DNA from 3 places in the Nitrospirillum bahiense genome. Region 1 is predicted to be linked to each of the others. Evidence: predicted binding sites of a transcription regulator. Region 1 holds the regulator's gene; each other region holds the start of a gene.

Region 1 (10,113 bases):
GGCGGATGGTGACGAGATGGACGGGACGCAGGTGGCGATCATTGGCGCGGGCCTGGGTGGCCTGTGCCTGGCGCAGGCGCTGACGCGCGCCGGTATCGACTGCGTGGTGTATGAGCGGGACGCGGGCGTGGACAGCCGTTCCCAGGGCTATCGTCTGCGCATCGACGCGGACGGTGCCGATGCCCTGGCCCGCTGCCTTTCCCCCACCCTATATGACCTGTTCCGGCGCACCTGCGCCGTGCCCGCCCCACGCACCCGCTTCCTGGACGGTCAGCTGGCGCCGGTGACCGGCCGGGCGCCGGCGGTATGGAGCGCGGCTGATGACGGCGCCCCCCACCGGGAAGCGGCGGGCGACCTTTGCGCCCACCGCCAGACCCTGCGGGAAATCCTGTTGACCGGCGTGGCAGACCGGGTGCGGTTCGGCGCCGCCTTCCAGGCCCTGGCCGAGGGCGCCGACGGCCGGGTTCATGTCGCCTTCGCCGACGGCACGTCGGTGCGGGCCGACTTGGTGGTGGCGGCCGATGGCATCAATTCCGCCGTCCGCCGCCAGCTGATGCCTCAGGCGGAGCCGCTGGACGTGGGCGCCGTCTGCCTTTATGGCCGCACCACCCTGACACCCCAGGTGCGGGCGGCGGTGGGCGACGACCTCTGTGCCGGTACCAGCGTGGTCTTCGCCGACGGCTATGCCGGCATCGTCGAACCCATGCTGTTCGACCCCACGGAGGGCGACCGGGGCGGGCTCAGCCTCGTGGACGACTATCTGTACTGGGCGCTGATCGGCCCCAGGACCCGGTTGATGGGGCGCTTCCCCGGTGCCGCGCCGGCGGTGGTGGCGGATCATCTGGCGCGCGACTGGCATCCCCAGCTGTGCGGCCTGTTCCGGCATGCCGATCCCCGGGACATGGCGCTGCTGCCGGTGCGCAGCGCGCGGCTGGCCCGCACCTGGCCGTGTTGGGCGCCGCGGCCCGTCACCTTCTTGGGCGATGCCATCCATGCCATGAGCCCCGCCGGTGGCCTGGGCGCCAACGTCACGCTGCGCGACGCCGCCGTGCTGGCGGCCAGCCTGTCCCGCATTCCATCGGCCTCGGCGGCAGCGCGGGAGTATGAGGCGGAAATGCGCACCCGTGCCGCCCGCGCCATCCACCTCTCGGAAGTGGGCGCCGCGGCTTTATTTGCGGACGTGTTTTAAGGAGATTGAGAATGAGCCTGTTCGAGATACACGATCTCAGCCGCTTTCCCGTGGTAACGACCCGCCCCGGTACCACCCGGCCTGGCTACGCGCCGCAGTGGGAACGGGAGATGGACGCCCTGCTGGAACGGGGCCTGCCCTTCGTCATCATCATGCGTGATCCCCCGGAGGCGGAGGCGCATGAAGACCGGCGCCTGCGCGGCCTGTGGTTGAAGCGCAACCGCGACGCCCTGGCGGCGTTATGCCGCGCGGTGATCACGGTGGAGCCGAACGCGGTGCGTCGTGCCGCCTTCAAGGCCCAGGCCGTCATGGCGGTCAAGGCCTTCGGCGTGGCGATGGAGGTGGCCGCCACGGCGGATGAGGCTGCGAACCTGGCGACGGCCGCTCTCACCGCCTGATGCGGGGGCCAAGCAGCGGCACGCGGTTTCCCCTCGTGCCGCTGATATGGAAATATCAAGCCGACTTCATGTCCAGGGCGTAGCCGGCCGAGCGCACGGTGCGGATCATGTCCAACTCGGTGTCCTCGTTCAGGGCCTTGCGCAGGCGGCGGATGTGCACGTCAACGGTGCGCGGTTCGACATAGACATCGTGGCCCCAGACGATGTCCAGCAACTGCTCCCGCGAGAACACACGGCCCGGGTGCTGCATAAAGTGGCGCAGCAGGCGGAACTCGGTCGGGCCCAGGTGGATGTCGCGGCTGTTGCGGCGCACGCGGTGGGCCGCCAGGTCCATGCTGATGTCGCCGTAGCGCAGCAATTCCTCGGCCAGCGAGGGCACGGCCCGGCGCAGCACGGCGCGGATGCGGGCCACCAGCTCGGTCGGGCTGAAGGGCTTGGAAATATAGTCGTCGGCGCCGGAGTTCAGGCCGCGCACCTTGTCCGCCTCCTCACCCCGGGCGGTCAGCATGATGATGGGGATTTCGCGGGTCTTGGGGTTGCGGCGCATCTGGCGGCAGACCTCCAGCCCACTCATCAGCGGCAGCATCCAGTCCAGCAGCACCAGGTGCGGCGCCTGCTCGTCGGCCAGTAGCAGCGCTTCCTCGCCGTCGCCGGCGGTCAGCACGCGGAAGCCTTCCTTCTCCAGGTTGTAGCTCAGCAGCGTGACAAGGTCGGCTTCGTCCTCGACGATCAGAACCAAGGGCTTCAACGAGGCGTTCATGGGGTGTCCCTAAAACTGGCTGTCCGGGGTCGGGGTAAGCGGCGGTCAATCTAATCGTTTGCAGGCCCGGGCGTGGAGGGGCCCGGGGAAAGGCTCACAGATCGTCCACGGCGTCGGCGCCGTGCAGACCGCTGCCGTGCAGGTCGACATCGGCCGTGGGGCCGACGACGAAGCTGGACTGGTCATGCTTGGGCCGGACGGAGGTCAGCGTCTGGCCCAGCACCAGGAAGTGGATGGTCTCCGCGATGTTGGTCGCGTGGTCGCCCGCCCGCTCCAGATTCTTGGCGATGAACAGCAGGTGGGTGCAAGGGGTGATGTTGCGCGGGTCTTCCATCATATAGGTCAGGACCTCGCGGAACAGGCTGGTGTACAGGTCGTCCAGCTCTTCATCCCGGTTCCAGGCGTCGATGGCCTTGCCCACGTCGCGATCGATATAGGCGTCCAGCACGTCCTTCAGCATGCTTTCCACCAGCTTGCCCATGCGCGGGATGGCGCTGACGGGCCGGACGGCGGGAAGCTTGGCCAGCGCCATGCTGCGCTTGGCGATGTTGGCGGCATAATCGCCGGTGCGTTCCAGGTCGGCGGAAATCTTCAGGGCGGCCAGGATTTCGCGCAGGTCGCTGCCCACGGGCTGGCGCAGGGCCAGCATGCGCACGGCCTCCTGCTCGATGCCGCGTTCGTAGTCGTCCAGCTGATGGTCGGCCTGCATCACCCGGGCGGCCAGGTCCACGTCGCGGCGCACCACCGCCTGGACGGCGCCATCCACCTGGGCCTCGGCCACGCCACCCATCTGGGTGATCAGGTTGGACAGGCGCTGCAGCTGCTGCTCGAACGACTTAACCGTATGCTCGGCCGGCATTTTCTTACCACCCCACCCCCGGCGGTCCCGGCCGGGGCATGAAAAACGGCGGCCGGCGGGACACATCGCCGGTCGGGCAGGTGGACCATAGCGGCAGGTCGCTATGGAATTGCTACAGATAAACGACAGTTTTGTGACGGCGCATCCGGACAGGTCGCTCCCTGAAACCCATGCTGCCTCAGTGGCTTATCTCATACGGGGGTAGCGCTACCACGGGCATGGCCGGCGCCGGCCCACCCTCAGGCGGCGCCCCGGCCGCCTTCCTGTGACAGATTCGGGGCAGATTGGGGTACGGGCTTTTCCGGTTTCTCCGCCGCCTTTTCCACGCCGGGCAGGTGCACGGTGAAGGTGCTGCCCTTGCCCACCTCGCTGTCGATGGTCAACCGGCCGCGGTGGCGGTTCACGATGTGCTTCACGATGGCCAGGCCCAGGCCGGTGCCGCCCAAGGCGCGGCTGCGGGCGGCGTCTACGCGGTAGAAGCGTTCGGTCAGGCGGGGCAGATGGGTGCGGGCGATGCCCTCGCCCTTGTCGGTCACCGACACCTTGATGCCGGCCACCTTTTGCGGCGCCTGGCGGGCGCGGATGCCGGTGGCGCCCGGTGCCGGCGGCGCCTCCGCGCGTTCGAGCGACACCACCACGTCGGTCTGCTCGCGCCCGTACTTGATGGCGTTGTCGATCAGGTTCTGGAACACCTGGGTCAGCTGGTCCTCGTCCCCCTGCACGCGCGGCAGGTCTTCGCCGCCCTGAACGCGGATGGTGATCTTGCGCGCCGCCGCCTTCAGCTCCAGCATGGCGACCACGCTGTGCACCAGCTGGGCGACATTGGTCTCGCCGGTCGGGTGGGTGTGTTCATCCAGCTCGATGCGCGACAGGGACAGGAGGTCCATCACCAGGCGCGACATGCGGCCGGCCTGTTCCTGCATGATGGCCAGGAAGCGGTCGCGCGCGTCGGCATCGTCGCGGGCGGGGCCGCGCAGCGTCTCGATGAAGCCCACCAGGGTGGATAGGGGCGTGCGCAGCTCATGGCTGGCGTTGGCCACGAAGTCGGCCCGCATCTGTTCCGACCGCTTGATGGCGGTGATGTCGTGCAGGGTGACGATGGCGGTGATCTCATGCTCCGGCACGCCGTCCTCCGCCGCCGGGCGGAAGGGCGTCACCCGCACCTCCAGCACGCGCTCCACCGGCAGGGGCAGGGTGAATTCAACCCGCCGGCTGTCGCCGCCGGCCAGCACGGCGTCCACCGCGGCCAGGACGTCGGGGTTGCGCACGCTGACCGCCAGGTCGCGGTTCAGCATGCGGTCGCCAAACAGGGCGCGGGCGGCGCTGTTGGCGCGGCCCACCTTGCGCTTGTCGTCCACCAGCATCAGGGGGTCGTGCAGGGCCTCCACCACCGCCTCGTCGGCGGCCAGGCGATGCTCGATCTCCTCCCGGTGGCGCAGCCAGTTCTGGTGCAGCTGGGCGATGTCCTCCAGCAGGGCGGCGCCGGTCAGGGTGCGGGCCTGAGGCGGGGGCAGGGGTGTGCGCCGTTCGCGCACCTGGTCCAGGTAGGCGGCGATCAGCCGGCTGTCGCGCAGCACCAGGTGGCGCGCGACGGCGGTCACGGCGGCCACCAGGGCGAAGGCCGCCAGCGCCAGCAGGATGTTGAGCCGCCCGGCGATCACCAGCGCGCCCAGCAGCGCCGCCGTCGGCGCCAGCATCAGCACGGCGATGGCGACAAAACGATCGGGGCGCGTTTCCAAACGACTCATCTCCCAAACCCACCCATGCTGATTCCCGTGACACGGCCAAAACAGGCCAGGTCAAAAGTGCGCCTTCCCGTTCATTGCACCGAACATAGCGCAGGAATGGCGCCAGGAACCCACGTCATGGAAGTTTAATCCCGGGACCCGCCGTTGAGCTATCCCGCTTCATAAGAAAAGGCCACGGCCATCGGGAACTCCCCCGCCAGCCATGGCCTTCTTTTACTTAAGCACCGCCGCCGGCCATGGCCGGCGGCGTATGTATACTGGATACGCTTTTTCCGTCCGCCAGCCGCAATCAGCCTGCCCCCGGTCAGCCTGCGGTGTGCAGGCTGTCGTGGGCCGCCATGACGGCGGCGGTCAGCAGTTCGTTGGACGTGGCGCCCATCTGCACGATCTGCGCCGGCTTCTCCAGGTTGATCAGCAGCGGGCCGATCAGCGTGCCGCCGCCCATCTTCTGCAGCAGCTTGGCGCCGATGTTGGCGGTGTGCAGCGCCGGCATGATCAGCACGTTGGCCGGGCCGGACAGGCGACTGAACGGGTACAGGCGCTTCATCAGGTCGTGGTCCAGGGCCACGTCCACCGACATCTCGCCCTCATACTCGAAGTCGGCGCCCCGCTGGTCCATCAGGGCCACGGCGTCGCGCACATGCTGCGCCCGCTCCCGCATCGGCTGGCCGAAGTTGGAGAAGGACAGGAAGGCCACGCGGGGCTCATGCCCCATCTGGCGGGCCATGCGGGCCGCCCCCTCGGCGATGCAGACCAGCTGCTGGGCGGTCGGGCGCTCATGCACCGTGGTGTCGGCGATGAACACCGTCTGCTTGCGCAGCGCCAGCACCGACAGGCCGAAGGCGGGCGCGCCCTCGCGCGGGTCGATGACGTGGCCGATCTCCTCGTACGAGGTGAAGAAGTCGCGGGTCAGGCCGGTGACCACGGCGTCGGCGTCGCCCAGCGCCACCATGCAGGCGGCGAAGACGTTGCGGTGCTGGTTCACCAGGCGCTGGCAGTCCCGGTGCAGCATGCCCTTGCGCTGCAGGCGCGCGTACAGGAAGTCGGTGTAGCGCTGGTTTTCCGTGGACTGGTACAGGCGGGCGTTGCGCACCTCCAGCGGCGCGCTGCCCTGGGGCAGGCCCAGGGCGGCCATCTGGTCCGCCACCACCTTCTCACGGCCGATCAGGATGGGCGTGCCATAGCCGGCCGAGCGGAAGGCCAAGGCGGCGCGGATCGTCCGCTCCTCCTCACCCTCGGCGAAGACGACGCGGCGGGGGTTGGCCTTCACCTTGTCGAAGATCTGCTGCAGGCTGTCGGCGGTGGGGTCCAGGCGCAGGCGCAGGGCCCGGCCATAGGCCTCCATGTCCGTGATGGGGCGCTTGGCGACGCCGGTGTCCATGGCCGCCTGGGCCACGGCCGCCGGCACCTTCACGATCAGGCGCGGGTCGAAGGGCACGGGGATGATGTATTCCGGGCCATAGCGCAGGCGCCGCCCGGAATAGGCGGCATCGACCTCATCCGGCACGTCCTCGCGCGCCAGCTCGGCCAGCGCGTTGACGGCGGCGATCTTCATGGCGTCGTTGATGGTGCTGGCCCGCACGTCCAGCGCGCCGCGGAAGATGTAGGGGAAGCCCAGGACGTTGTTCACCTGGTTGGGATAGTCGGACCGCCCGGTGGCGACGATGGCGTCGTCACGCACCGACTTCACCTCTTCCGGCGTGATTTCCGGATCGGGGTTGGCCATGGCGAAGATGATGGGCTTGGGCGCCATGGTGGCCACCATCTCGGCCGTCAGCGCCCCCTTGACCGACAGGCCCAGGAACACGTCGGCGCCCTTGACCGCCTCGGCCAGGGTGCGGGCGTCGGTGGTGATGGCGTGGGCCGACTTCCACTGGTTCATGCCGTTGGTGCGGCCCTGGTAGACGACGCCCTTGGTGTCGCACAGGGTCACGTTCTCATGCGGCACGCCCATGGACTTGATCAGTTCCACGCAGGCGATGGCGGCCGCACCGGCGCCGTTCACCACCAGGCGGGCGTCGGTCATGCCGCGGCCGGTCAGGTGCAGGGCGTTGATCAGGCCGGCGGCGGCGATGATGGCGGTGCCGTGCTGGTCGTCGTGGAAGACGGGAATGTCCATCAGTTCGCGCAGGCGCTGCTCGATGATGAAGCAGTCGGGCGCCTTGATGTCTTCCAGGTTGATGCCGCCGAAGCTGGGCCCCAGGTAGCGCACGGCATTGATGAACTCATCCACGTCGCGGGTGTCGACCTCCAGGTCGATGCCATCGACGTCGGCGAAGCGCTTGAACAGGACGGCCTTGCCTTCCATGACCGGCTTGGAGGCCAGCGCCCCCAGGTCACCCAGGCCCAGCACGGCGGTGCCGTTGGAGATGACGGCCACCAGGTTGCCCTTGGCGGTGTAATCGTAGGCCGTGGCCGGGTCCTCATGGATGCGCAGGCACGGCACCGCCACACCCGGCGAATAGGCCAGCGCTAGGTCGCGCTGGGTCGTCAAGGGCTTGGTCGGCGTGACTTCCAGCTTGCCCGGGCGGCCGCTGGCGTGCAGTTGCAGGGCCTCGGCGTCGGTGACGCGCTTCTCGGTATCAGCCATACGTTCTCTCTCCACCGCGTTTACGGGCTGGTCTTCGCCGGCCCTTTGATTGCCGGGCCGGTCGGTGCCGGCCCTTGTGATTATTGCGCGCGATGGTAGCTGAGCGATCCGGGCGGGGTCACGGGCAAATCCGCCCCCGACCTCTGTTCCGCGGGCGGGGCTGCAATCGCGGCAGGTCGGGGGCGGCGCCGGGATGCGTGCGGGGGCGCGCATCCACATGGTCCCGCCCAATCGGGGCTGGCGGGGCCGGGCGTCGCGGGGGCGGCGGTTTGGGGCAGGACCGCCCCCGTGACATACCTTTTACGGCCGCCAACCTTGGATCCAGTCTGCGGCCCGCCTAGATTTTATTCGGCACCCTCGCCGACAGGGCATTGCCCATGGTCCGTATAAGGGGTCATGTATGCTCTTCGCGACATAGACGTCCCGGCTCACTCTTCAGGGGAACTGATGGACGAATCTGTCCAGCCGCAGCCGCGCGAGGGCACGGCTTCGGCTTCCGCCACCGCCCCATACGGGGGCAACCCGGCCGGCACCTTGAGGGGGCTGGGGCCGGAGCCGGGTGACGACGCCCTGCTGGCCCGCATCGCCCAGGGGGACCGGCAGGCCTTCGCCCTGCTGGCCGCCCGCCACGCGCCCAAGGCCATGAAACTGGCCCAGCGCGTCCTGGGCAACGCGGCCGATGCCGACGAGGTGGTGCAGGAGGCGATGCTGCGGGTGTGGACGGGGGCCAAGAACTGGATCCCCGACGGTCGCGCCCGCTTCTCCACCTGGTTGCATCGGGTGGTGGTGAACTTGTGTGTGGACCGGCGCCGGCGTCCCGCCTTCGCCGGCTTGGACGGAATACCGGAGCCGCCCGACCCGACGCCATCCGCGGTGAATGTGATGGCGCGGCAACAGACGGCCAAATTGGTGTCGCAGGCCTTGGCGGAGCTGCCGGAACGGCAGCGGTTGGCCGTCACGCTCTGCTATTACGAGGAGCGCAGCGCCGCCGACGCCGCGCAAATCCTGTCCCTCTCTGTTTCGGCGGTTGAGTCGCTGTTGGCCCGGGCCCGGCGCGCGTTGCGGGCGCGCCTGTCCGGTGTGGTTCAGGATACGGGTGAGGTCTAGGGGGTTGGTCATGGCTGACAGGGAATGGTCCACGGTCGACGTGGAAGATATCGCGGCATTGACGGCCGTGTACGGCGGCAACCCTGCCCGCTGGCCGGCGGATCGCCGGGCCGCGGCGGTGCGCGCGCTGGCCATGGACGGTGCCGCGCATGAGCTGGTGGTGAACGAGGCGCGGCTGGACGCCCTGTTGTCCATGGTGGCGGAGCCGGAGATTTCCGGCGCCCGGGTGGACAGCGTGGTGGCCGGCGCCCTGGCGCGGCTGGACGCGGTGACCGCGCCGGCGGCGGCCAAGGCCGCGCCGCGCAAGCTGGACACCTTCCTGCCCTCACCTTTCGACCTGGTGCGTACGGCCTTGTCGTGGCTCAGCGTGCGGGCGCCGCAGGCCGGGTGGTTGGCGGGCGCCACGGCGGCGGGTATCCTGGTGGGCGTCATGACCATGCCGTCCGCCACGCTGCCCGCCACGGAGACCACGACGGCCCAGGCCGGCGCCACGGTGGAGACGGCGCAGGCCGACGTCACGGACATGCCCAGCCTGCTGTTCACCTCCTACACCGTGGAGACCCACGCCCAATGAGTGTGTTTTCCAGCCGGTGGCGTGGGCCCCTGCTCATCGCGTCGGTCGGTGTGAACCTGTTCCTGGCCGGCACCTTCGTCCCCCATCTTCTACGGCACCACGAGGTGGGGCCGGAGCGTGGGCCGGCGCCGGGCCTGAACTACCGGCCGCGTCCGCTGTCCGACATCCTGCCGCCGGCGGACGCCGAGCTGCTGCAGAAGGCCATGGCGCCCGACCGCGCCGACTTCCAGGCATTGGAGAAGCAGGCCCGGGAAAGCTGGGCCGAAATCCAGCCCTTGCTGGCGGCTGAGCCCTTCGACACCCAGGCCTTCGCCGCGGCCTTGCGCAAGGTGGCGGACAGCCGCCGTGCCTTCGAGGCGTCGCGTCAGTCGGCCCTGGTCGATGCCCTGTCCCGGATGTCGCCCGAAGGCCGCAAGAAGCTGTCGGAGATGAAGGCCCCCTTCATCCTGGGCGGTATGCATGGCCCCCGTCCGGACGGGCGCGGGCCGGATGGGCGTGGGCCTGACGGACACGGTCCCGATGGACGGGGGCCGGGCGGGCCGGGATGGCCGGACGGCCGCTTCGATCATCCACCCTTCCCCGACGGCCCGCCCCCGCCGCCCGATGAGGGGTCGGACGGGCCGGGCCCAGCCGGCAGTCCGGCGGCGAATCCGGCGGCCACGCCGCACAACGACGGCGGCATTCCCCTGACGCCGCGGGCGCCCACCGCGACCCCGGTGACCCCACACTGACAGGCGCGGCCTTTGATCGCGGCGGTCAAAGGCCGCTTTCGTCAGGCGACGGCGCTGTGCGTGGCGGTCGGCTGGCCGCCCAGCCATTCGACTAGCCAGCGGTCCAGCATCTCCGCCGCCTCTTCCGCGTTGTCCCGCAGGCGGATGGCCAGGGCGC
Region 2 (10,113 bases), on a different contig from region 1:
TTGATCTCCGGGCTGACGACCTTGCCGTCGTGGTTCTTCAGCTTGGTGTAGGTCAGGGTGTTCTGCTTGGCGTAGGCGTACTCGACGTAGCCGATGGCGCCGTCGGTCAGCTTCACCATGTTGGCGACGCCTTCATTGCCCTTGGCGCCCAGGCCGGCAGCCCACTGCACCGAGGTGTTGGCACCGACGCGCTCCGCGAATTCCTTGTCTTCCTTGGACAGGTAGGTGGTCCACAGGAAGTTCGTACCCGACCCGTCGGAACGGTACACCGGGACGATGGAGGTCTTGGGCAGGTTCAGGCCGGGGTTCTGCGCCTTGATGGCCGGGTCGTCCCACGAGGCGATCTGGCCCAGGTAGATCTTGGCGATGGTCGGGCCATCCAGCTGGATTTGGCCGGGGGCGATGCCCTTCACGTTCACGACCGGGACGACGCCGCCCATGATCATCGGGAACTGCTGCAGGCCCGCTTCCTTCAGCTCTTCAGCCTTCAGGGGCATGTCGGAGGCGCCGAACGTGACCGTCTTCGCCTTGATCTGCTTGATGCCGCCGCCGGAACCGATGGACTGGTAGTTCAGGCCCACGCCGGTCTTGGCCTTATAGGCCTCGGCCCACTTGGCGTAGATGGGGTACGGGAAGGTGGCGCCGGCGCCGCTGATGTCGGCAGCCTGGGCGGCGCCCACCATCACCACCGCGGCCGCGGCGGCAACCATGCCCTTCAGCAGGTTCTTCGGTTGAAAGTTCACGGGATTCCCCCACGGGTTGGAACGTCTTAGTCGACCATCTCGGGGCCCCGGCCGATCCGCCCAGGGGTAGACCCCCGCGACCGCTTCCTGATCCCGTCTCGACGGGCGGACCCTAGATTCCGGGTCCTGAACCTTTGGTGACGAGTTTGTTACAGTTTTATGAAACCGTGGGCGTTTTGTCGCAGGACCACCCCTCGTTCACGCCCCGTACCGGCCGCCGGCCCTGACGTGCCGCGGCAATACCAGCCGGAACCCGGCGGCTCTCATGAGTCAACGCCGATTCTCAATTTCTTTTCAAGAGTCGGCGGACGCGCAGCCCATCGCCATTTTTTCTGCGCCGCAGCGGCATCCCCGTGGTCGCCATAAGCAGGCCCCGGGGTGCGCCCTATTCACAACACTATAGATGCAGTCGATCCGCCCGCCCTCTTTTTCAGGGCCGCCAGCCCCGTCCGGACTCTACTGCTGTAGTCCCGAATTTGTTGCGCCGCCTTACTTTAAGGCCGCTAAAACGCCCGACTCGAAACTGTTGCAGCGGCGCCACAGCTAGCCCCTTTCATAAATCTGTCAACCTTTAGCAGTCTCGCTGTCATGCTATATTGCTACCGAGCGCTTCGTTAGGGCCGCAGCCCAAACGCTCCAAACGCGTGACGTCGGCCCCGAAACCCGGGATTGGGCGGCATGCCGTAGACCGGATGATGGGAGAATCTAGGAATGAACCTGAAGACCGTGTTGCTCGCTGGCACGGTGCTGGGCGTGGCTTTCGCCGCCGCCGGCGCCTCCGCTGCAGAGACCAAGAAGTCGAACGCCGCCTCCGCCACTGCCGCCGCCGCCGCCACCCCGCTGGCCACCCAGGCGCAGATCGACGCCCTGAACAAGCAGATCCAGGCGCTGCAGGCGCAGTTGCAGGCGATCTCGGCCCAGACCGACGCCGCCAACAAGGCCGCCGCCGAGTCCAAGGCCGCCGCCGAGAAGGCCGCCACCTCGGCCACCGCCGCCACGGCGAACCTGCCCAGCATCACCTTCCCCAACGGCGTGCCGACCTTCACGTCTGCGGACAAGGCGTTCAGCTTCCAGCCCGTCGGCCGCATCCACCTGGATTACGGATACAACTTCCAGGACGCCAAGAATCCGGATACTCGCGCCAATAAGGACATCACCGACGGCTTCAACTTCCGTCGCGCCTACATCGGCTTCGCCGGCAAGGCCTTCAACGACTTCACCTACAACGTGACGGCCGACTTCCCGGGCCGCTTCAACCAGTCCGGCCGCCTGCAGACCGCCCAGCTGACCTACACCGGCTACAAGGGCTGGCTGATCGACGTCGGCGCCATGCAGCCGGCCTTCACCTTCGAAGACAGCATCAGCTCCAACGACATCGGCCTGCTGGAACGTCCCGGCATCAACAACGTCGTCACCGGCCTGATCGCCAGCGAAGGCCGCCTGTCGGCCGGCGTGCGCACCTTCGGCGACAACTACTTCGCCGACGTCTACCTGACCGGTAACAGCGTCAATACCAGCCCGTTCGGCAGCACCACCGTGCTGACCAGCACCGGCGGCGCGACCGCCTCGGTCACGTCCAGCGCCGTGACCGGTGTCGCCGACGATCAGAAGGCCGCCTTCGCCCGCGCCGCCTTCCGGCCCATCAACGATGAGCACACCATCGTCCACATCGCCGGCGACGTCGGCTACATGTACGCCCCGCCGCAGACCAACGGCGTGAACGCCGCCGGTTCGCACGTGTTGGCCCTGTCCGAGCGTCCGGAAAACCGCTACGGCGGCCTGGGCTCCATCCTGAACACCGGCAACATCAACGCCGACAGCGTCGCCATCTACGGCGGCGAGCTGGCCGCCCGCTACGACAGCTTCTGGGCCCAGGGCGAAGGCTACCAGATCGACGTGAAGCGCCGTAAGGACCTGTCCACGGCCACCAACGACCCGAGCTTCTTCGGCTACTACGCCGAAGCCGGCTGGGTCCTGACCGGCCAGAAGCGCAACTACGTCGCCAACCAGGGCGCCTTCAGCGCCCCGACGGTGGACAAGCCCCTGAACCCCGGTGCCGGCCAGTGGGGCACCTGGGAAGCCGTGGCGCGCTACAGCTTCCTGAACCTGAACTCCGACACCTGGGCCACCAACACCGCCAACCGCGTGCGCGGCGGCCAGCAGGAAGTGTGGACCCTGGGCCTGAACTGGTACATGACCAGCAACGTCCGCTTCATGCTGGACTACCAGTTCATCGACCTGAAGAAGTACTCGTCCGCCACCAACAACACCCAGGTGGGCGACAACTGGCAGTCCCTGGGCGGGCGCGTTCAGTTCACGTTCTAAGGCCAGTTCACGTTTTAAGGCTTGTCCCCTTCGGGGAGACATCCTGTACAAGGGAAACCCCGCCGGTTCGCCGGCGGGGTTTTTCTTTACCTGCGACACTTGCGCACGGGGGGGGCCGGGCGGACGGAACACATCTTCCCCTATGGTGATCGCGGAAAATTGTCATAGTTCGGTTATAGAAACACCTGTCAGCGTTTAGGTTGCGCCCCGGCGGGTGCTGGGCCAAAACGGCCTGAGGCGTGATGCCGGATCAAGAGGACGAGTGCGATGGATGAGGGGCGTGGCGGCATGAACCCGCAGGACGAGAACGCGGCGCAGCCGGCGAGGGACGCGCAGCAGGACGCCGCCATCGCCGCCGAGCTGGCGGCCGAGGCGGAAGAGCTGGCCGACATCGACCTGGGCGACGAGGGCGGCGACGAGGGCGGCGACGATGACGGCCTTGATGGCGCGGAGGAAGAGCCCGGATTGGACGGCGCCCCGCCATCGGACGGCACGGCGCCCGCCGGCGGCAAGCGCGTGGCCTGCGGCGTCACCGGCAAGCTGCGCCCCAAGCGCGACCTTATCAGCCTGGATACCCTACGCCCCAGCCTGGCCGTACGCATCCGCCGCGACCACCCCGGCCTGCCGCCCGACGCCCTGGTCAGCCGCGGCGTGGTCGCCCGCTACCGCTCCCTGTATGTCGAGGAACTGCTGCAGCAGGAAAAGGGCGAGCTTACGGAACTGGACCGCCAGGTGGCGGAAAGCATCGCCACCCATGAGACCCTGGCGGAGAACATCGAGGAAGGCTACGCCGAGGAGCGTACCCTGGGCGAGCGCATGTCGGACCATCTGGCCAGCTTCGGCGGTAGTTGGACCTTCATCCTCACCTTCGGCGGCTTCCTGATCGTCTGGATGATCATCAGCAGCTTCCAAGGGGATAAGTCTTTCGATCCCTATCCCTTCATCCTGCTTAACCTCATCCTCTCCTGCCTGGCCGCCATCCAGGCGCCCATCATCATGATGAGCCAGAAGCGGCAGGAGGCGAAGGATCGCCTGCGGTCCGAGAACGACTACCGCGTCAACCTCAAGGCGGAGCTGGAGATCCGCCACCTGCACGAAAAAATTGATTATCTTATCCAGCGGCAGTGGAAGCGGCTCACCGAGATTCAGCAGCTGCAACTTGAGATTATGCAGGAAAAGCGCTACCGCCGCTGACCCATCTATCCCTTTTGAGCGGCATTCCGGCTATTCCTGGCTAGCTAACGCGGGTTGGATACGCGAAAGGGCTAAGGCGACCGGACACAAGTGAGGGTTGTCTAACGGACCGAAAGAGCCAATATTAAACACTCCGATCTAGTTGCATCTGCGTCGGAGGTTTGGATCATGGCCACCCATGATGTTCTGGTGATAGACCCGAGTACCCTGTTCCGTCAGGGCTTAAGGCAACTGCTGCCGCAGGATTTTCGCGTGGTTTCCGAAGCGCGCGATGTCGAGGCGGCACGGGCGGAGCTGTCCGCCCCCACACCAAATGATATATCCGGCGCCAAGCCATCCGGCCGTGGCATCGCCCTGGTCCTGTTCGACGTGACGGACGCAGGGGAATTCCGGGCGGCGGCCAGCCAGCTGCACAACCTGTTCCCCGAGGCCCGCCTGGTCTATCTGACCAACGGGTTCGACGCGCCGCGCCTGCGCATGGCGCTGGAGGCCGGGATCGACGGCTACCTGACCAAGGACCGTTCTTCCAACGCGCTGATCCAGTCGCTGCACTTGGTCATGCTGGGCGAGAAGGTGTTCCCTTCCGATCTGGCCTTGCTGCTGACCCAGCAGAACCACGCCGGCGGCGTCGGCGCCGGCAGCCCGCACAAGGGCCTGTCGATGCGGGAAACGCAAATCCTGCGGGCCCTGGTCAAGGGTGAGAGCAACAAGGTGATCGCCAACGGCCTGCACATCACCGAAGCGACGGTGAAGGTCCACCTGAAGAGCCTGCTGCGCAAGATCAACTGCAACAACCGCACCCAGGCCGCCATCTGGGCGCTGAACAATGGCTTGACGGAAGCGACCCCCACGGCGGGCGCGGCCTGAAAGGAAGCACCGGACCACGGGTGACACGCCCGCTGGAATCCGATCAAACCTTGGAAACTACCCGGGGGCGCATCGCCGGCCCCCCCTGAAGCCCGCGCGATTTCAAGCGGGCCCAATCGGCGGGACCAAGAAAAAGGCCGCTGTCCCAGGCAGGGGACGGCGGCCTTTTCTTTTCGAACGCTGGCGACCCCGGCTTACGCCACCGCCAGCACCCGCTGGCGGCGCAGGGCGACGCCGTAGAAGATAGCCCCCGCCAGCACCAGCAACGCCACCTGGCCGCCGAAATAGGCGAAGGGCGACAGGCGGTCATAGAGCTGGACGTACAGCCCACCCACCATGTCGCCGGCGAAAACCGTGAGATAGAACACGGCCGTGATGGACGACTTCAGCCGGGCCGGGGCCTCCATGTACGCCCACTGCAGGCCGATCATGCTGATGCACAGCTCACCGAAGCCCAGCACGATGTTGGACACCAGCATGAACCAGATGCTGACCGGATGGTCCTTGGTGGCCAGCAACCCGGCCAGCGCCATGATGGCGATGGACAGGCCGGTGATGCCGAAGCCCACGAACACCTTGGTGCGCGCCGGGGTCAGCGTGCCCCGGCGGCGGTCCACCCACCCCCAGAAGGCGTTGAAGATGGGGGTCAGCAGGATGATCATCAGCGGGTTGACCGCCTGCAGCTGGTCCGGTGTCAGGTTAAAGCCGAAGGGCCACAGGTTCAGGTCGATGTAGTCGCGGGCGAAAAACACCCAGGTCGTGGCCGTCTGGTCATAGGCCATCCAGAACACCAGGATCATGGGGAAGCCCAGCAGCATGCGCACCAGGCGCGTACGTTCCTCCGGCGTCATGCCGCCGGCGGGTTGTCCGGCCTTGGCGCGGGCCGCGGCGCGGTCGGCGGCGTTTTCCTGCGGGTAGAAGCGCTTGCCGGCGGCGAACACCACCAGGGCCACCGTCATCAGGGCCGCCGGCAGCATCAGCGCCACCTGGTAGCCCGCCTTGTCGCGCACCCAGGGCAGCGCGTAGGAGGTGACGAAGCCGCCGATGTTGATGGCCACGTAGAAGTAGCTGAAGGCCTTGTCCATCAGGGCTTCCTTGCCCTGCTCCTGGTACATGCGGGCCATCATGGGGCTGACGTTGGGTTTGATGGCGCCGGCACCCATGGCCAGCATGGCCAGGCTGGCGTACAGCATCCACGGGCTGCTGGCGAAGCCCAGCACCACCTGGCCGAAGATGTAGGGGAAGGAGAAGAAGATGATGGTGGGATAGCGGCCCAGCCAACGGTCGGCGATGACGCCGCCGATAAGGGGCAAGGCGTAGCAGGACGCCATGAAAATCTGGATGACGGTGGCCGCGTCGCTGTCCGAGAAGCCCAGCTGCGAGGTGATGTAGAGCGCCAGCAATGTCCGCATGCCGTAGTAGCAGGCGCGCTCGGCCAACTCACCCCAGAAGACGAACCAGAAACCCACCGGATGCCGAACGCGTGCCGTGACCTGTGCCTGCATGCCCAAATCCTTGGAAAAATTGGTGCCTATCCCGCGGCCCCCTACAGAACGGGTGCGCCCGGACATCCCGCAACCGGGATGCGGCGGCCTTGCCCATTCACGCCCGCGCTGCCCTTTCGCCGTCGGCCCCCAAAGCCGTCGCGGCGGATATGCCCACCTGTTGTCCATCATGGTCGCCGCACCCCACCCGGGGCCGGCGCCGTTGTCAGCCTGCTTCGTTAGGGGAATCGCGCCCGCGACACAAGCCGGGAATCACAAAACGACAGCGCATCAAAAAATTTAAGCGGGAGCCGCCCAAGCCGGCGCCCCTCCGGCAAGGCCGCGCCGCCCTTGCCGTCCAACAATCGCAGGCGACTCCACCGCGGTTCCGGAACAGCGCGGACTGAGGCAAAGTGTAGCGCCAGCATAAACAGGGGATCCCATATTCCCCTTTCGCTGGCCGTGTGCCTTTTGATTGTCTTGTGCGCTGCGGGAGCGCCCTGTTAATTGGCGGGGATGATGGTTGCCCTGGATGCCGACGCGCGCAGCGATGCCCGCCACCGTAGCTTGGACCTGCCCGTGGCGACGGTGCTGGGCCTTCTCGCCTTGGCGGTGGTCCTGGCCCCCCTGTTCTTCGTGCTGGTGCCGCCGCTGACGGACTACGCCAACCATCTGGCCCGCATGGACATCATCGCGCACCTGGGGCAGGAGCCCCTGCTGCAGCGCTTCTACGCCATCGACTGGCAGGTCATTCCCAACTTGGCCATGGACCTGGTGACGCCGCCCATGGTCAAGGTCGTGGGCGTGTTCATCGCCGGCAAGCTGTTCATCGCCGCCATCATCATCAGCATCGTCACCGGCACCTGGGCCCTGCACCGAGCCCTGCACCGGGCGGAGCATGGCCCCGGCGGCGCCAACGCGCTGCTGGCCATGGCCTTCATGTACAACGGCATCTTCCTGCTGGGCTTCACCAACTTCCTGTTCGGCATCGGCCTGGCGCTGTGGGGCACGGCCATCCGGCTGTCGCTGCGCCGCCGGTCGCACCTGCAACGCCTGGCGGCCTCCACCGCCACGGTGCTGGTGCTGTTCGTCTGCCATCTGTTCGCCGTCGGCCTCTATGGCATGGCCATCTTCTGCCTGGAGGCGCCGGGCCTGCTGCGCCGGCCGTGGCGTCAGGCGTTGCGCCACCTGGGCCTGATGGGCCTGCCCTTCCTGGTGGTCCTGCCGCTGCTGGCGGCCAGCCCGACGATGGGCCTGGCCGACCAGGTGGTTTGGAGCTGGGTGGGCAAGGGCGAGGGCTTGCGCTTCCTGGTCACCACTTTCCATGAGAATTGGGAGGTGCCGCTGGGCCTGGCGGGCCTGGGCGTGGTCGCCGCCCTGCTGGCCACCCGGCGCATGCACCTACACGCCGCCGGCTGGATGCTGCTGGCCACCGGCGCCGTGACCTATGTCGCCATGCCCACCATCCTGTTCGGCTCGGCCTACGCCGACGAGCGGCTGCCGGTGGCGCTGCTGTTCCTGGGCCTGGGCTTCGTGCGGTTCGACTTCCGCAGCCGCCTGGGTCGCATGATCGCCCTGGCCGCCATCCTGGCCATCATCGTGGCCCGCAGCGTGGTCATGATCGGCGACTGGCTGCCCCTGAGCCAGGTCTACAAGGACATGCGCGCGTCCATGGCGGCGGTGGAGCCCGGGTCCACCATCCTGGTGGCGGAGGCGACGGTGCCCACGGGCGACGTCAACTTCAACGCCGCCTTCAGCCATGCGCCCTGCCTGGCCATCATCGACCGCCAAAGCCTGGTCAGCACCGCCTTCAGCGTGGCCGGCAAGCAAATCCTGACCGTGAAGCCCGCCTACACCGAGCGCGTGGACCGTGAGGACGGCGACCCGCCCAGCACGGGCGAGATGGTGAAGGCCGTGACCAATCCCCTGCCCCCCGGCACCTATTTCTGGCAGGACTGGCAGCGGGACTATGACTACGTCATCGTCCTGAACACCGAAGCTGGACATCGGGAGTTGACGGGCCTGGCCGACCTGGTTCATGAGGGCAAGGGGTTCCAGCTCTATCGCGTGTTGCACGACGCGATGCCGGCCCCCGCCCCCTGATCAGACCGCCCGGGAACGGGGCGGCGGTTGGGGAAGCGCCCGCCACCAACCGCACCGGACATCCGATGGATCCCTGGACCTGGGCCTTGCTGATCGGCGCCGCCTTCGCGGCCGGCGTCCTGAACGCCGTCGCCGGCGGCGGCAGTTTCCTGGGCTTCCCCGCCCTGGTGTTCGCCGGCCTGCCGCCGGTGACGGCCAATGCCACCAACACCGTGGCCCTGTTTCCCGGATCGTTCGCCAGCGTCTACGCCTACCGGCGGGAGTTCCAGCCCATCCAGGGCGTGGGCATGGTGCCCATGGTGGTGGTCAGTCTGGTGGGCAGTGTCGCCGGTGCCCTGCTGCTGCTGTGGACGCCCGAGAGCGTGTTCGTGGCCCTGGTGCCCTGGCTGATGCTGATGGCCACCTTGGTCTTCGCCTTCGGCCGCCGCCTGGCCGGCCTGCTGCAGGACAGCGTGCGCCTGACGCCCACGGCGCTGCTGTGCTGCCAGTTCGTCATCGCCATTTACGGGGGCTATTACGGCGGCGGCGTCGGCATCCTGTCCATGGCGGCCATGACCCTGTTCGGTCTGCGCGACATGCACGCCATGAACGCGTGGAAGACCCTGCTCAGCGGCAGCCTGAACGCCATCGCGACGGTGACCTTCGCCCTCAGCGGCCGCGTGGTCTGGGCCCCGGCCCTGGTCATGATGGTCTCCGCCATCGCCGGCGGCTATCTGGGCGCCGCCGTGGCCCGTCAACTGCCCGGCGACTATGTCCGCCGCTTCGTCATCGTCACCGGCGTGGCGATGACGCTGTATTTCTTCGGGAAGACGTACCTTTAGGGTCCCGACCGATCTCGCGGGAGGGGATCAGTGCCCGGCCTGGCCATCGGCCAGCTGGGCGGGGCCGGCGGGCGCGGCCTGGGCCTCGTCCACCGTTGCATCGGGTGCCGCGCTCAGCACCACCAGGGTTAGAAATGCGGACACCACCACCAGAACCGCCAAGTCAAGGCCCCGGTCGCTCAGACGACGCGTCAGGCTGGTGATAAGGCTGGTCATGGGCAAGGTCCCCGGCGGATGCCGGAGAAGGTTCCGGCAGTGCTGATACGGGCGGCTTGCCGCAACCTTGCGCTTTAAAACCACGCACCGCTGAAAAAAAGACGGCCGCGCCGCCATGGGGTGCCCAGACTGAATCCCCAAGGCCAGCGCGGCCGCCTGCGGGGGCTTTGGGAGCCCCCCTTCCCTTGGGCCCGGGACCGCACCCCCGTCATGGCACCCTCCGCAATTACGGGGGCGCCTGCCACCCTGTCAGGGGCCGGATAGGAGCGTGTGGTGTCGTCCCGATGCCATAGGCGCGATCCCAATCCCTGCTTCTTTTTTGCCGGGGTGGGCGCGACGCCACAACCCCTGGTCGATTGG
Region 3 (10,113 bases), on a different contig from region 1:
AGGACATGGCCGTGGACACCCACCAATCGATACCACTGCGCGCCGACGCCGGCACGCTGATCGCCGACATCGCCTCCGAGGTCGGGCGCCTGAGCGTCGACATCGCCGATGTGGTCGGCAGCATCCATCAGGTGGACAGCGCCATCGACAACCAGGGCAAGCAGCTGGCCGACATCCAGGCGGCGACGCGCGACATCGTCGCCAGCAATCGCGCCATCGCCGGCATGGCCCAGGCGACGCAGGGTGTGGCCGCCGGCGCGCGGCGGGACATTGACGCCTCCGCCGGCGAAATCCGCCAGTCGCTGTCCGCCATCGGCGACCTGGTCGCGGCGGTGAACGCCAGCGCGGACGAGCTGGGCGGGCTGGAGGGCGCCATGGGCCGGGTGGCCCGGGTGTCCAGCGATATCAACCGCATCGCGGCCCAGACCAACCTGCTGGCCTTGAACGCCACCATCGAGGCGGCGCGCGCCGGCGAAGCCGGAAAGGGCTTCGCCGTCGTCGCCACCGAGGTGAAGGCCCTGGCCCGCCAGACGGCGGAGGCCACCGCCGAGATCGACGCCACGCTGAAGGCCCTGACCGAGCAGGTGCGCCGGCTGACCGCCCGCATGGCGGCGGGGTCGGAACAGGCTGAGCGCGTGGGCCGCAGCACCGCCACCATCGGCCAGGCGGTGGAAACCGTGGGCACGGCCGTGGCCCAGGTGGAGGAGAACGCCACCGCCATCGCCGGCGCCACCGGCGATATCGCCCGGCGCTGCGACGGCTTCCAGGAGACGGTGGACGCGCTGCACCGTGACGCGGCATCGTCCGGCACGGCGCTGAAGACCGCGACCACCCACCTGGACCGCACGCTGGAACGGGCGGAGGCCATCATGATGCTGACCGCCACGTCCGGCTACGCGACGGAGGACACGCCCTTCATCAACCGGGCGCGCGAGGTGGCGGGCCAGATATCGGCCCGCATGGAACAGGCCCTGGCGGCGGGGGAGCTGACCATGGACGACCTGTTCGACACCGACCTCAAACCCATCGCCGGCAGCAACCCGCAACAATACATGACGCGCTACATCCCCTTCCTGGACGCGGCCGTCACCCCGCTGCACGATCCCGTGCTGACCATGGACCCGCGCATGGTCTTCTGCGCGCCCACCGACCACAACCGCCTGATCCCCTGCCATAATCCGCAGTTCCGCAAACCCCACGGCGCCGACCCCGTGTGGAACGCCGCCAATGGCCGCAACCGCCGCGTCTACGCCGACAAGACGGCCACCGCCGTCAGCCGCGGCACCGCGCCGTTCCTGCTGCAGACCTATCGCCGCGACATGGGCGGCGGCGTCTTCGCCCTGATGAAGGACGCCTCCGCCCCCATCTGGGTGCGCGGGCGGCTGTGGGGCGGCCTGCGGGTCTGCTACCGCGCCTGAGATCAAGGCCCAACCTATCCCTTTTCGCCGGGCTGCAACACCAGCGTCACAAGACTGGCATACGCTGGGATTAGCATGCGGTTAAACGTGCCTGCCCGGGGGGCGGGCGGCACGCGGCTGCGGTCCCCAAACCCATGGGGCGCGGCATTCAGGGGGAATGAAGCGACATGGCGAAGGTCTACCGCGTTCTGTTTCTATGCCAGTTCAACTCCGCCCGCAGCATCATGGCCGAGGCGCTGATGCGCCATTGGGCCGGCGGCCGCTTCGAGGTGTTCAGCGCCGGGTCCGACCCGCTGCCGGAATGCAACCCCATCGCCCTGGACCTGCTGACCAAGGCCCGCATTCCCACCGAGGGCCTGCACCCCAAGTCGTGGAACGAATTCGCGGGCCCCGACGTGGCGCCCATGGACTTCATCTTCCACACCTGTGACACGAGCGCCAAGGCGGAAGCGCCCCATTGGCCCGGCCATCCGATGATCGCCCACTGGGGCTTCCCCGACCCGCAGGGGTTCAAGGGGTCGGAGGTGGAACAGCGGGCCCTGTTCAATCTGCTGTTCGGCATGATCGAGCGCCGGGTGCGCATCTTCTGTTCCTTGCCGGAGCAAAGGTTGGCCCGCCTGACAGCCGAGGCGCTGACGGCGATGCACAGTGAGGAGGGTTGGGCGGCGGCCGGCTGAGCCGGCCCTTCCCCAGCCCTCCCGCCCCGTACCGGACGAGTCCCATGATGCCGCCCGACAGCCCGACGCCGGACATGATCTTGCCCCAGCCGCCGAACGGCACCCGCTACGGCATGGTGAACCGGCGCCTGGGCGTGCTGTTCGTCGGGCGGGTCAACGCCGGGCGCAGCATGATGGCGGAGGCGCTGCTGCGTCATCATGCGGGCCACCGATTCGATGCCCACAGCGCGGGCCTGACCCCTGTGGACCGGCCGAACCCCTATGCCCTGGCCCGCCTGCGGGCGGAAGGTGTCGCCACCGGCGGCCTGGCGCCCAAGCCGCTGGAGCGCTTCATGGCGCCGGACGCCCCGCCGGTGGACATCGTCATCACCGTCAGCGAGCTGGCGGCGACGGGCATGGCCGGCGCCTGGCCGGGCCAGCCGGTGACGGCGCACTGGGCCCTGCCCGACCCGGACCCCGCCCTGTATCCGGATGCCGACGCGCCTGAGGTACTGGTGGACGCCATCTTCCAGGATTTACGGCGACGCATCGATGTGTTGTCCGTCCTGCCCGCCCACTGCCTGCTGGCGCTGAGCCAATGGCCGGATGAGGACGACGACGGGCTGCGCACCGCCTGATCCCGCAAGAGGGCACGCCCCCGGGGTGGATAATTAAGCCCCCGATGGATAAAGCATACCCAGGGCGGCCGATAATTCAGCTGGACATAGCAATCGTTGCATTTTTTCCGGAATTTGCGAAAAGCGAGTGCCGTGTTGTGACACCGCTCACTGGCAGCGGCGCGACGCCCTGCCCATAGTCCGCTGCAATAATGAGGGCCCATGGGATCGGACGGATCGGGTGCGGGGGCATCGGATCGCCGGGGACAGGCCATCGTTTAGGAAAGCGCACCGCTGCCGGCTGTAGCCGCCTGCCCTTGGGGTTTTCTTGGGGGCGAGGCGGCGCGGGAGGGTTTGCCCTTCGCATCCGGCAGACAGCCATCGCCCGGTTCACGCCGTGGCGGCGCGTTGCCGCGCGTGTGCGATTTCGAGACCGACACCATCGCCCACCCGGCGGGATCGTCCCGCCGGCACCCGGGCATTTTGCGCCGAGCGAGACCAAGACCATGGAATCCCAATCGACCGTGACCACCGTGCCGAAACCGGGTGCGCCGCCGACGGGACTGTCGCGCACCGACTACCGGGGGCAGGACGGCCGCCAGCGGCCGCCGCGCATCGCCCTGTTCATGGTCATCACCGTCATCGCGCTGGCCATCATCGGCGGCCTGTTCGTGTACTTTGACCGCAGCGTGAGGCCCGTGATGATCGGCCAAATCCTGAAAAAGATGACGCCGCCGCCGCCGCCGGTCGCCACCGCCGTGGCCAAGACGGAGGATGTGCCGCAGCTGCTGCCCGCCGTGGGCACGCTGCAGGCCGTCCACCAGGTCACCGTGACGCCCGAGGTGGGCGGGTCCGTGACCAAAATCCTGTTCCAGTCCGGCGCCACGGTGACCGCCGGCACGCCCCTGCTGCAGCTGAACGACAAGCCGCAGCAGGGCGACCTGGCCAACTATAAGGCCCAGGCCAAGGTGGCCGAGCTGGACCTGGCCCGCTATCGCGCCCTGGTGGCCAAGCAGGCGACCTCTCAGCAGACGGTGGACCAGCAGGCGGCCGCCTTGGATCAGGCCAACGCCAACATCGCCAAGACCAACGCCCTGATCGCCCAGCTGCTGGTGCGGGCGCCGTTCGACGGCGTGCTGGGCGTGCGCCAGGTGGATGTGGGCCAGTACGTCAAGGCCGGCGACGCCATCGTCACCCTGACCGACCTGGACGAGCTGTACGCCAACTTCACCCTGGCGGAAGGCGAGCGCGGCCGCGTGGCCGTCGGCCAAGCCGTGCGCGTGACCGTGGATGCCTTCCCCGGCCGCGTGTTCGAGGGCACCATCACCGCCATCGATCCCCAGATCAGCAGTGACACCCGCACGGTGAAGCTGCAGGCCACCATTCCCAACAAGGATCATGCCCTGCAGCCCGGGATGTTCAGCAACGTCACCGTCGTGCTGCCGGCCACGCCCAACCAGGTCACCCTGCCGGAAACGGCCGTCGATTATTCGCTGTACGGCAACAGCGTCTATGTGGTGCGTCCCACAGTGGACAAGGACGGCAAGCCGGTGAATGGCGAGGATGGCAAGCCGGCCCTTCACGTGGACCGCGTCTTCGTGAAGACCGGTGACCGCGCCGACGGCAAGGTCGTGGTGCTGAGCGGCGTCAACCCGGGCGACCGGGTGGTGGCCGTGGGCCAGAACAAGCTGCAGAACGGCGCGCCCGTGAGCCTGTCGGAGCAGGGCGCCCCGCCCGCGCCGGCCCAGACGCCGCGTCCCTGATCCAGCCATAGACCCGAAATCAGGACCGGCCGCGCCCATGGCGGCACGCGGCCGGTCCCAGGGAACACCCCGACCATGAAATTCACCGATCTATTCATCAAACGGCCTGTGCTGGCGCTGGTAGTCAGCCTGCTGATCCTGCTGCTGGGCCTGCGGTCGCTGTCGACCCTGCCCATCCGGCAGTATCCCAAGCTGTCGTCCACCACCATCAGCATCACCACCGTCTATCCCGGCGCCACGGCCGACCTGATGCAGGGGTTCATCACCACCCCCATCGAACAGGCGGTCGCCAGCGCCGACGGCATCGACTACATGACCAGCAACTCCGTCCAGGGGCAAAGCACGGTCACGGTCTACGTCAAGCTGAACTATGATCCCAGCCAAGCCATGACCGACGTCATCGCCAAGGTGCAGCAGGTCAAGTACCTGATCCCGAAAGAGGCGAACGACCCGGTCATCACCAAGTCGACGGGTGACACCACGGCGGTGATGTACCTGAGCTTCGCGTCCAAGGAGCTGCCGGGCTCGGCCATCTCCGACTATCTCACCCGCGTGGTGCAGCCGCTGATCGCCACGGTCGACGGCGTCGCCTCGGCCGACATCCTGGGCGGCCAGACCTTCGCCATGCGTCTGTGGCTGGATCCGGCCCGCATGGCGGCGCGCGGCGTCTCCGCCGACGACGTGGCCAACGCCTTGCGCAACAACAACGTGCAGTCCGCTCCAGGCCAGGTGAAGGGCCTGTTCACCGTGTCCAACGTCACCGCCGACACCGACCTGACCAGCGTGGAGGATTTCCGCCGCATGGTGGTGAAGGCGTCGGGCGGGGCGGTGGTCCGGCTGGAGGACGTCGCCTCCATCTCGCTGGGCGCCCAGAACACCAACAGCGCCGTCATGTTCAGCGGCCTGAACGCCGTGTTCATCGGCGTGCAGGTGACGCCCACGGGCAATCCGCTGCAGATGGTGCAGAACGTGCGCGAGAAGATCCTGCCGGAGATTCAGCGCAACCTGCCGCCCGCCATCGAGATGAAGGTGGCCTACGATGCCACCAACTTCATCAACGCCTCGATCAGCGAGGTGGAGCACACGCTGATCGAAGCCATCGCCATCGTCATCGTCATCATCTTCCTGTTCCTCGGATCCCTGCGATCGGTGCTGATCCCCGTGGTCACCATCCCGCTGTCGCTGATCGGCGCCTTCACCCTGATGCTGGCGGCGGGGTTCAGCCTGAACCTGCTGACCCTGCTGGCCATGGTGCTGGCCATCGGCCTGGTGGTCGACGACGCCATCGTGGTGGTGGAGAACGTCTACCGCCACCTGGAGGAGGGCAAGACACCGGTGCAGGCAGCCCTGGTCGGCGCCCGCGAGATCGCCGGGCCCGTCATCGCCATGACCATCACCCTGGCGGCGGTCTACGCCCCCATCGGCCTGCTGGGCGGCGTCACCGGGGCCCTGTTCCGCGAATTCGCCTTCACCCTGGCGGGGGCGGTGGTCATTTCGGGTGTGGTGGCGCTGACCCTGTCACCCATGATGGCGTCGGTGCTGCTGCCCAAGGGCGGCGACCACACCGCGTTCTCGCGCTTCATCGACCGCGCCTTCAACGGCCTGGCCAACTTCTATGAGCGGCGGCTGACCCGGGCGCTGGACTATCGTCCCGTCATCCTGCTGTTCGCCGTGGTCGTGCTGGCCAGCATCCCCTACCTGTACCTGCACGGCCGGTCGGAACTGGCCCCGGAAGAGGACCAGGGCATCCTGTTCAGCGTGTTCAAGGGCCCGCAATACGCCAACATCGACTACACCCAGCACTATGCGCAGCAGCTGGACGCCGCCGGCGGCACCCTGCCCGAAGGGCGGGAGCGCTTCCTGATCAGCGGCACCACCGGCACCAGCCAGGGCATCGCCGGCGTGCTGCTGAAGCCGTGGGGGGAGCGTGACCGGCCCATCCAGCAGTCGCTGGCGGCGCTGCAGGCGGCCTTCAACCAGGTGCCCGGCGAAAAGGCCCTGGTGTTCAACCTGCCACCCCTGCCCGGCACCACCGGCGGCCTGCCGGTGCAGATGGTGCTGAACGGCACCCAGGGCTTCCCCGCCCTCTATGAGGCGATGGACAAGATCAAAGCCGCCGCCGTCGCCAGCCACAAGTTCCTGGTGGTGGACAGCGACCTTGACTACAACACCCCCGTGGTGCGCATCCACATCGACCGGTCCAAGGCCAACGAGATGGGCGTCACCATGGCCAGCATCGGCGATACCCTGGCCCTGATGGTGGGTGAGAACTACGTCAACCGCTTCAATCTGCAGGGCCGGTCGTACGAGGTCATCCCCCAGGTGCCGCGCATCGACCGCCTGACGCCGGACAAGCTGACGCGCTTCTACGTCACCTCCGTCACCGGCGACCAGGTGCCGCTGTCCACCTTCCTGCGCCTGGAAGAGGGCACCGATCCCAACGCGCTGACCCACTACAACCAGATGAACTCCGCCACCTTCCAGGCCGTGCCCATGCCGGGCGTGTCCATGGGCGAGGCGGTGGCCTTCCTGGAAGACCAGGTGAAGCAGCTGCCGGCCGGCTACAGCCACAGCTATCTCAGCCAGACCCGGCAGTTCGTCGAGGAAGGCAACCAGCTGGCCATGACCTTCGGCTTCGCGCTGATCGTCATCTTCCTGGTGCTAGCGGCGCAGTTCGAAAGCCTGCGCGACCCGCTGGTCATCATGGTCAGCGTGCCCATGTCCATCTGCGGCGCGCTGATCCCGCTGTTCATCGGCATCACCTCGATCAACATCTACACCCAGGTGGGCTTGGTGACCCTGATCGGCCTGATCTCCAAGCACGGCATCCTGCTGGTGGAATTCGCCAACGAGATGCAGGTGAAGGAAGGCTTGGGCCGGCGGGAAGCCATCCTGCACGCCGCCCGCGTGCGCCTGCGCCCCATCCTGATGACCACCGCCGCCATGGTGGTGGGCCTGCTGCCGCTGCTGATCGCGTCGGGCGCCGGTGCCGCCAGCCGCTTCTCCATCGGCTTGGTGGTGGTGACCGGCATGTCCATCGGCACGCTGTTCACCCTGTTCGTCCTGCCGGCGGTCTATACCCTGCTGGCCAAGGATCACAAGGCGGCCGCCAGTTCACGCCGCCTGCGGGAGATCGCCGAGGTCGCCTGACGGCGCTTCAGCGGTGCTGGGTATGGAAAACGGCCGGGGGTGTTCCCCGGCCGTTTTCTTTTGGGGGCGCAGCGCCCTGGCCAAAGGTGAGCCCCCTTTTGCACCGGGCTGCTCGCGTTGACACCGGAACAAAAGCGGAACATTATCGGGGGTGGGGGAACGGCGCGCCGCGCTGGCCGGCGGCCCCGTCGCGGTGGGACCGCATGAGCCAGCGCCCTGAAAATCCTTGGTTCTGGTATCGGCGGAGGCCTGCCGTGGTGCGCGTGTTCATGTCTTATTCCCACGTCGACGAAGCCCTGCGCGACCGGCTGGAGGTGCACCTGGCACCCCTGAAGCGCCAGGGCGTGGCCCTGTGGCACGACCGGCGCCTGCTGGCCGGCGACGCGCTGGAGGACGGCATCGGTGCGGCCCTGGCCGAGGCCGACGTGGTGCTGCTACTGGTCAGTCCGGATTTCCTGGCATCCCCCGCCTGCCATGATGGGGAGATGCAGCACGCGGTGGACCGCCACCGCACGGGGCGCGCGCGGGTGATTCCCGTCATCCTGCGGGCCTGCGACTGGCTGTCCACGCCGCTGCGCCACCTGCTGGCGGTGCCGCGCGACGGTCGGCCGGTCACGCTTTGGCCCGACCAGGACCAAGCCCTGCACGAGGTGGCCGTGGCCATCCGCCGCGCGGTGCTGGAGCGCACGCCGCTGGCCAGCTGACCCGCCGCCCCTCGGGCCTTACTTCCTGGGGGAGGCGCCGCCGGTCAGCACGACCGGCGTCCAGCCCCGGGCACGATCGTTGTCGCGCAGGCGCACGGCCGGCACACCATCGCCGGCACGATCCAAATCGACAATTTCTCGCAATCTGCGAGCCAAAATGGGATCGCCGGCGGCGTCCAGCTCATCGGCCGCGCGTTCCAGTTTGCGGCGGATTTCCTCAGCATCGTAGTAGATGATGTCTTCCATGGCGGCACCCGTGACCTTGTACACATGCCATTAACGCAAAGTCCGTGCCGAACCCGCCCTAACCCTTGGGATGCGACATCAAGCGACTGTCGCACTATGCACCCGGACGTGGTAGGCAAAGCCGTTCGCGAACGCTTCCAAGATCTTGGCCCCAGGAAATCCCCAACGATGTCCCCCGTCCTGGTCACCGGCAGCGCCGGGTTCATCGGCAACCACGTGGCGCTGGCCCTGTTGCAACGGGGCGTGGCGGTGGTGGGCCTGGACAACCTGACCCCCTATTACGACGTGGCCCTGAAGGAGGCGCGGCTGGCCCGCCTGCGCCCCTTCCCCGGCTTCACCGAGGCGCGCATCGATCTGGCGGACCGGGCCGCCGTGGCGGCGCTGTTCGACACCCACCGCTTCGGCCGGGTGGTGCACCTGGCGGCCCAGGCCGGCGTGCGGTATAGCCTGGAGCATCCGGCCGCCTACGTGGACAGCAACCTGGTGGGCTTCGCCAATGTGCTGGAGGGATGCCGGGCGGTCGCCTGCGCCCACCTGGTCTACGCCTCCACCAGTTCGGTCTATGGCGCCAGCACCGCCATGCCCTTCAGCCCGCACGGGGGGGCTAATCATCCCATGACGCTCTACGCCGCCACCAAGCGCGCCAATGAGTTGATGGCCCACTCCTACAGCCACCTGTTCCGCATCCCCGTGACCGGCCTGCGGCTGTTCACCGTCTATGGCCCCTGGGGCCGGCCGGACATGGCGCTGTACAAGTTCGCGCAGGCCATCGTCGAGGGCCGGCCCATCGAGGTTTACGGCGAGGGGCGCATGCGGCGCGACTTCACCTACATCGATGATGTGGTGTCGGCCATCCTGACCCTGCTGGACCGTCCGCCGGCCATCGACGCCGCCTGGACCGGCGCCCAGCCTGATCCCGCCAGCAGCGGCGTGGCCCCCTATCGCCTGTACAACGTCGGCAGCGACCGCCCGGTGGAGTTGATGCGCTATGTCCGCCTGCTGGAGGAAAAGCTGGGCATGACAGCGGACATCCGCCTGTTGCCCATCCAGCCCGGCGACGTGCCCGCCACCTGGGCGGACATCGACGACCTGGCCCGCGATATCGGCTATGCCCCCGCCACGCCGGTGGAAGAGGGCGTGGCGCGGTTCGTGGACTGGTTCCGCGCCTATCGCGCCGGCGGGAAGCCGGCTTGAACCTTCAGGCGACCTCGACCGGGTTCAGCACCATGGACGTGCGCTCAGCCACGACGTTGATCCTGGACAGATAGTTCTGGAAGTGGGCGGTCGCACGGTGGGCGGCGATGGCGTCGTTGTCCACATACAGCTCATCCAGCACGAAGCGGTTGGGCTCGGCCTGGTCCTGCCAGATGTCCCAGCGCAAATTGCCAGGCTCGGCCCGGGAGGGCGCCACCATGCCGGCCAACAGGGCCTTCAGCTCGTCCAGCTTGCCCGGCCGGGCGATGAGGATGGCGGTGATCTTTACGGTGTGGGTCATGGGGCTCGGTTCCTTTTGAGGAGAGGCGGCGGGACCGGGAAGGCCCCGCCGTGGGGTCCGTCTT

Evidence for each region. Region 1 encodes PhoB, which activates phosphate uptake and scavenging genes when phosphate is short. Its sites were predicted from a motif close to TNTCATAAAACTGTCA; they were not measured.
Region 2: a site for PhoB is predicted at 1,295-1,310, ahead of FBZ88_RS26720 (OprO/OprP family phosphate-selective porin). Genes of this name have one in related genera too.
Region 3: a site for PhoB is predicted at 1,463-1,478, ahead of FBZ88_RS13990 (arsenate reductase ArsC). Genes of this name have one in related genera too.

Annotation. Positions count from the first base shown of each region.
Region 1 covers NZ_VITO01000013.1:68,443-78,555, forward strand. The annotation lists gene FBZ88_RS18855 (FAD-dependent oxidoreductase) at 17-1,189, shown strand; gene FBZ88_RS18860 (hypothetical protein) at 1,201-1,587, shown strand; gene phoB (phosphate regulon transcriptional regulator PhoB) at 1,643-2,347, opposite strand; gene phoU (phosphate signaling complex protein PhoU) at 2,442-3,206, opposite strand; gene FBZ88_RS18875 (ATP-binding protein) at 3,446-4,954, opposite strand; gene FBZ88_RS18880 (NADP-dependent malic enzyme) at 5,259-7,544, opposite strand; gene FBZ88_RS18885 (RNA polymerase sigma factor) at 7,992-8,651, shown strand; gene FBZ88_RS18890 (hypothetical protein) at 8,662-9,225, shown strand; gene FBZ88_RS18895 (periplasmic heavy metal sensor) at 9,222-9,956, shown strand; gene FBZ88_RS18900 (ATP-binding protein) at 9,998-10,113, opposite strand, start outside.
Region 2 covers NZ_VITO01000027.1:27,992-38,104, forward strand. The annotation lists gene pstS (phosphate ABC transporter substrate-binding protein PstS) at 1-743, opposite strand, end outside; gene FBZ88_RS26720 (OprO/OprP family phosphate-selective porin) at 1,455-3,068, shown strand; gene FBZ88_RS26725 (DUF1003 domain-containing protein) at 3,336-4,262, shown strand; gene FBZ88_RS26730 (LuxR C-terminal-related transcriptional regulator) at 4,431-5,129, shown strand; gene FBZ88_RS26735 (peptide MFS transporter) at 5,324-6,634, opposite strand; gene FBZ88_RS26740 (hypothetical protein) at 7,130-8,716, shown strand; gene FBZ88_RS26745 (sulfite exporter TauE/SafE family protein) at 8,782-9,537, shown strand; gene FBZ88_RS26750 (hypothetical protein) at 9,565-9,753, opposite strand.
Region 3 covers NZ_VITO01000008.1:207,448-217,560, reverse strand. The annotation lists gene FBZ88_RS13995 (methyl-accepting chemotaxis protein) at 6-1,418, shown strand; gene FBZ88_RS13990 (arsenate reductase ArsC) at 1,586-2,095, shown strand; gene FBZ88_RS13985 (arsenate-mycothiol transferase ArsC) at 2,140-2,712, shown strand; gene FBZ88_RS13980 (efflux RND transporter periplasmic adaptor subunit) at 3,198-4,454, shown strand; gene FBZ88_RS13975 (multidrug efflux RND transporter permease subunit) at 4,530-7,604, shown strand; gene FBZ88_RS13970 (toll/interleukin-1 receptor domain-containing protein) at 7,874-8,308, shown strand; gene FBZ88_RS13965 (hypothetical protein) at 8,327-8,554, opposite strand; gene FBZ88_RS13960 (NAD-dependent epimerase) at 8,723-9,748, shown strand; gene FBZ88_RS13955 (putative quinol monooxygenase) at 9,753-10,049, opposite strand; gene FBZ88_RS13950 (type 1 glutamine amidotransferase domain-containing protein) at 10,113-10,113, opposite strand, start outside.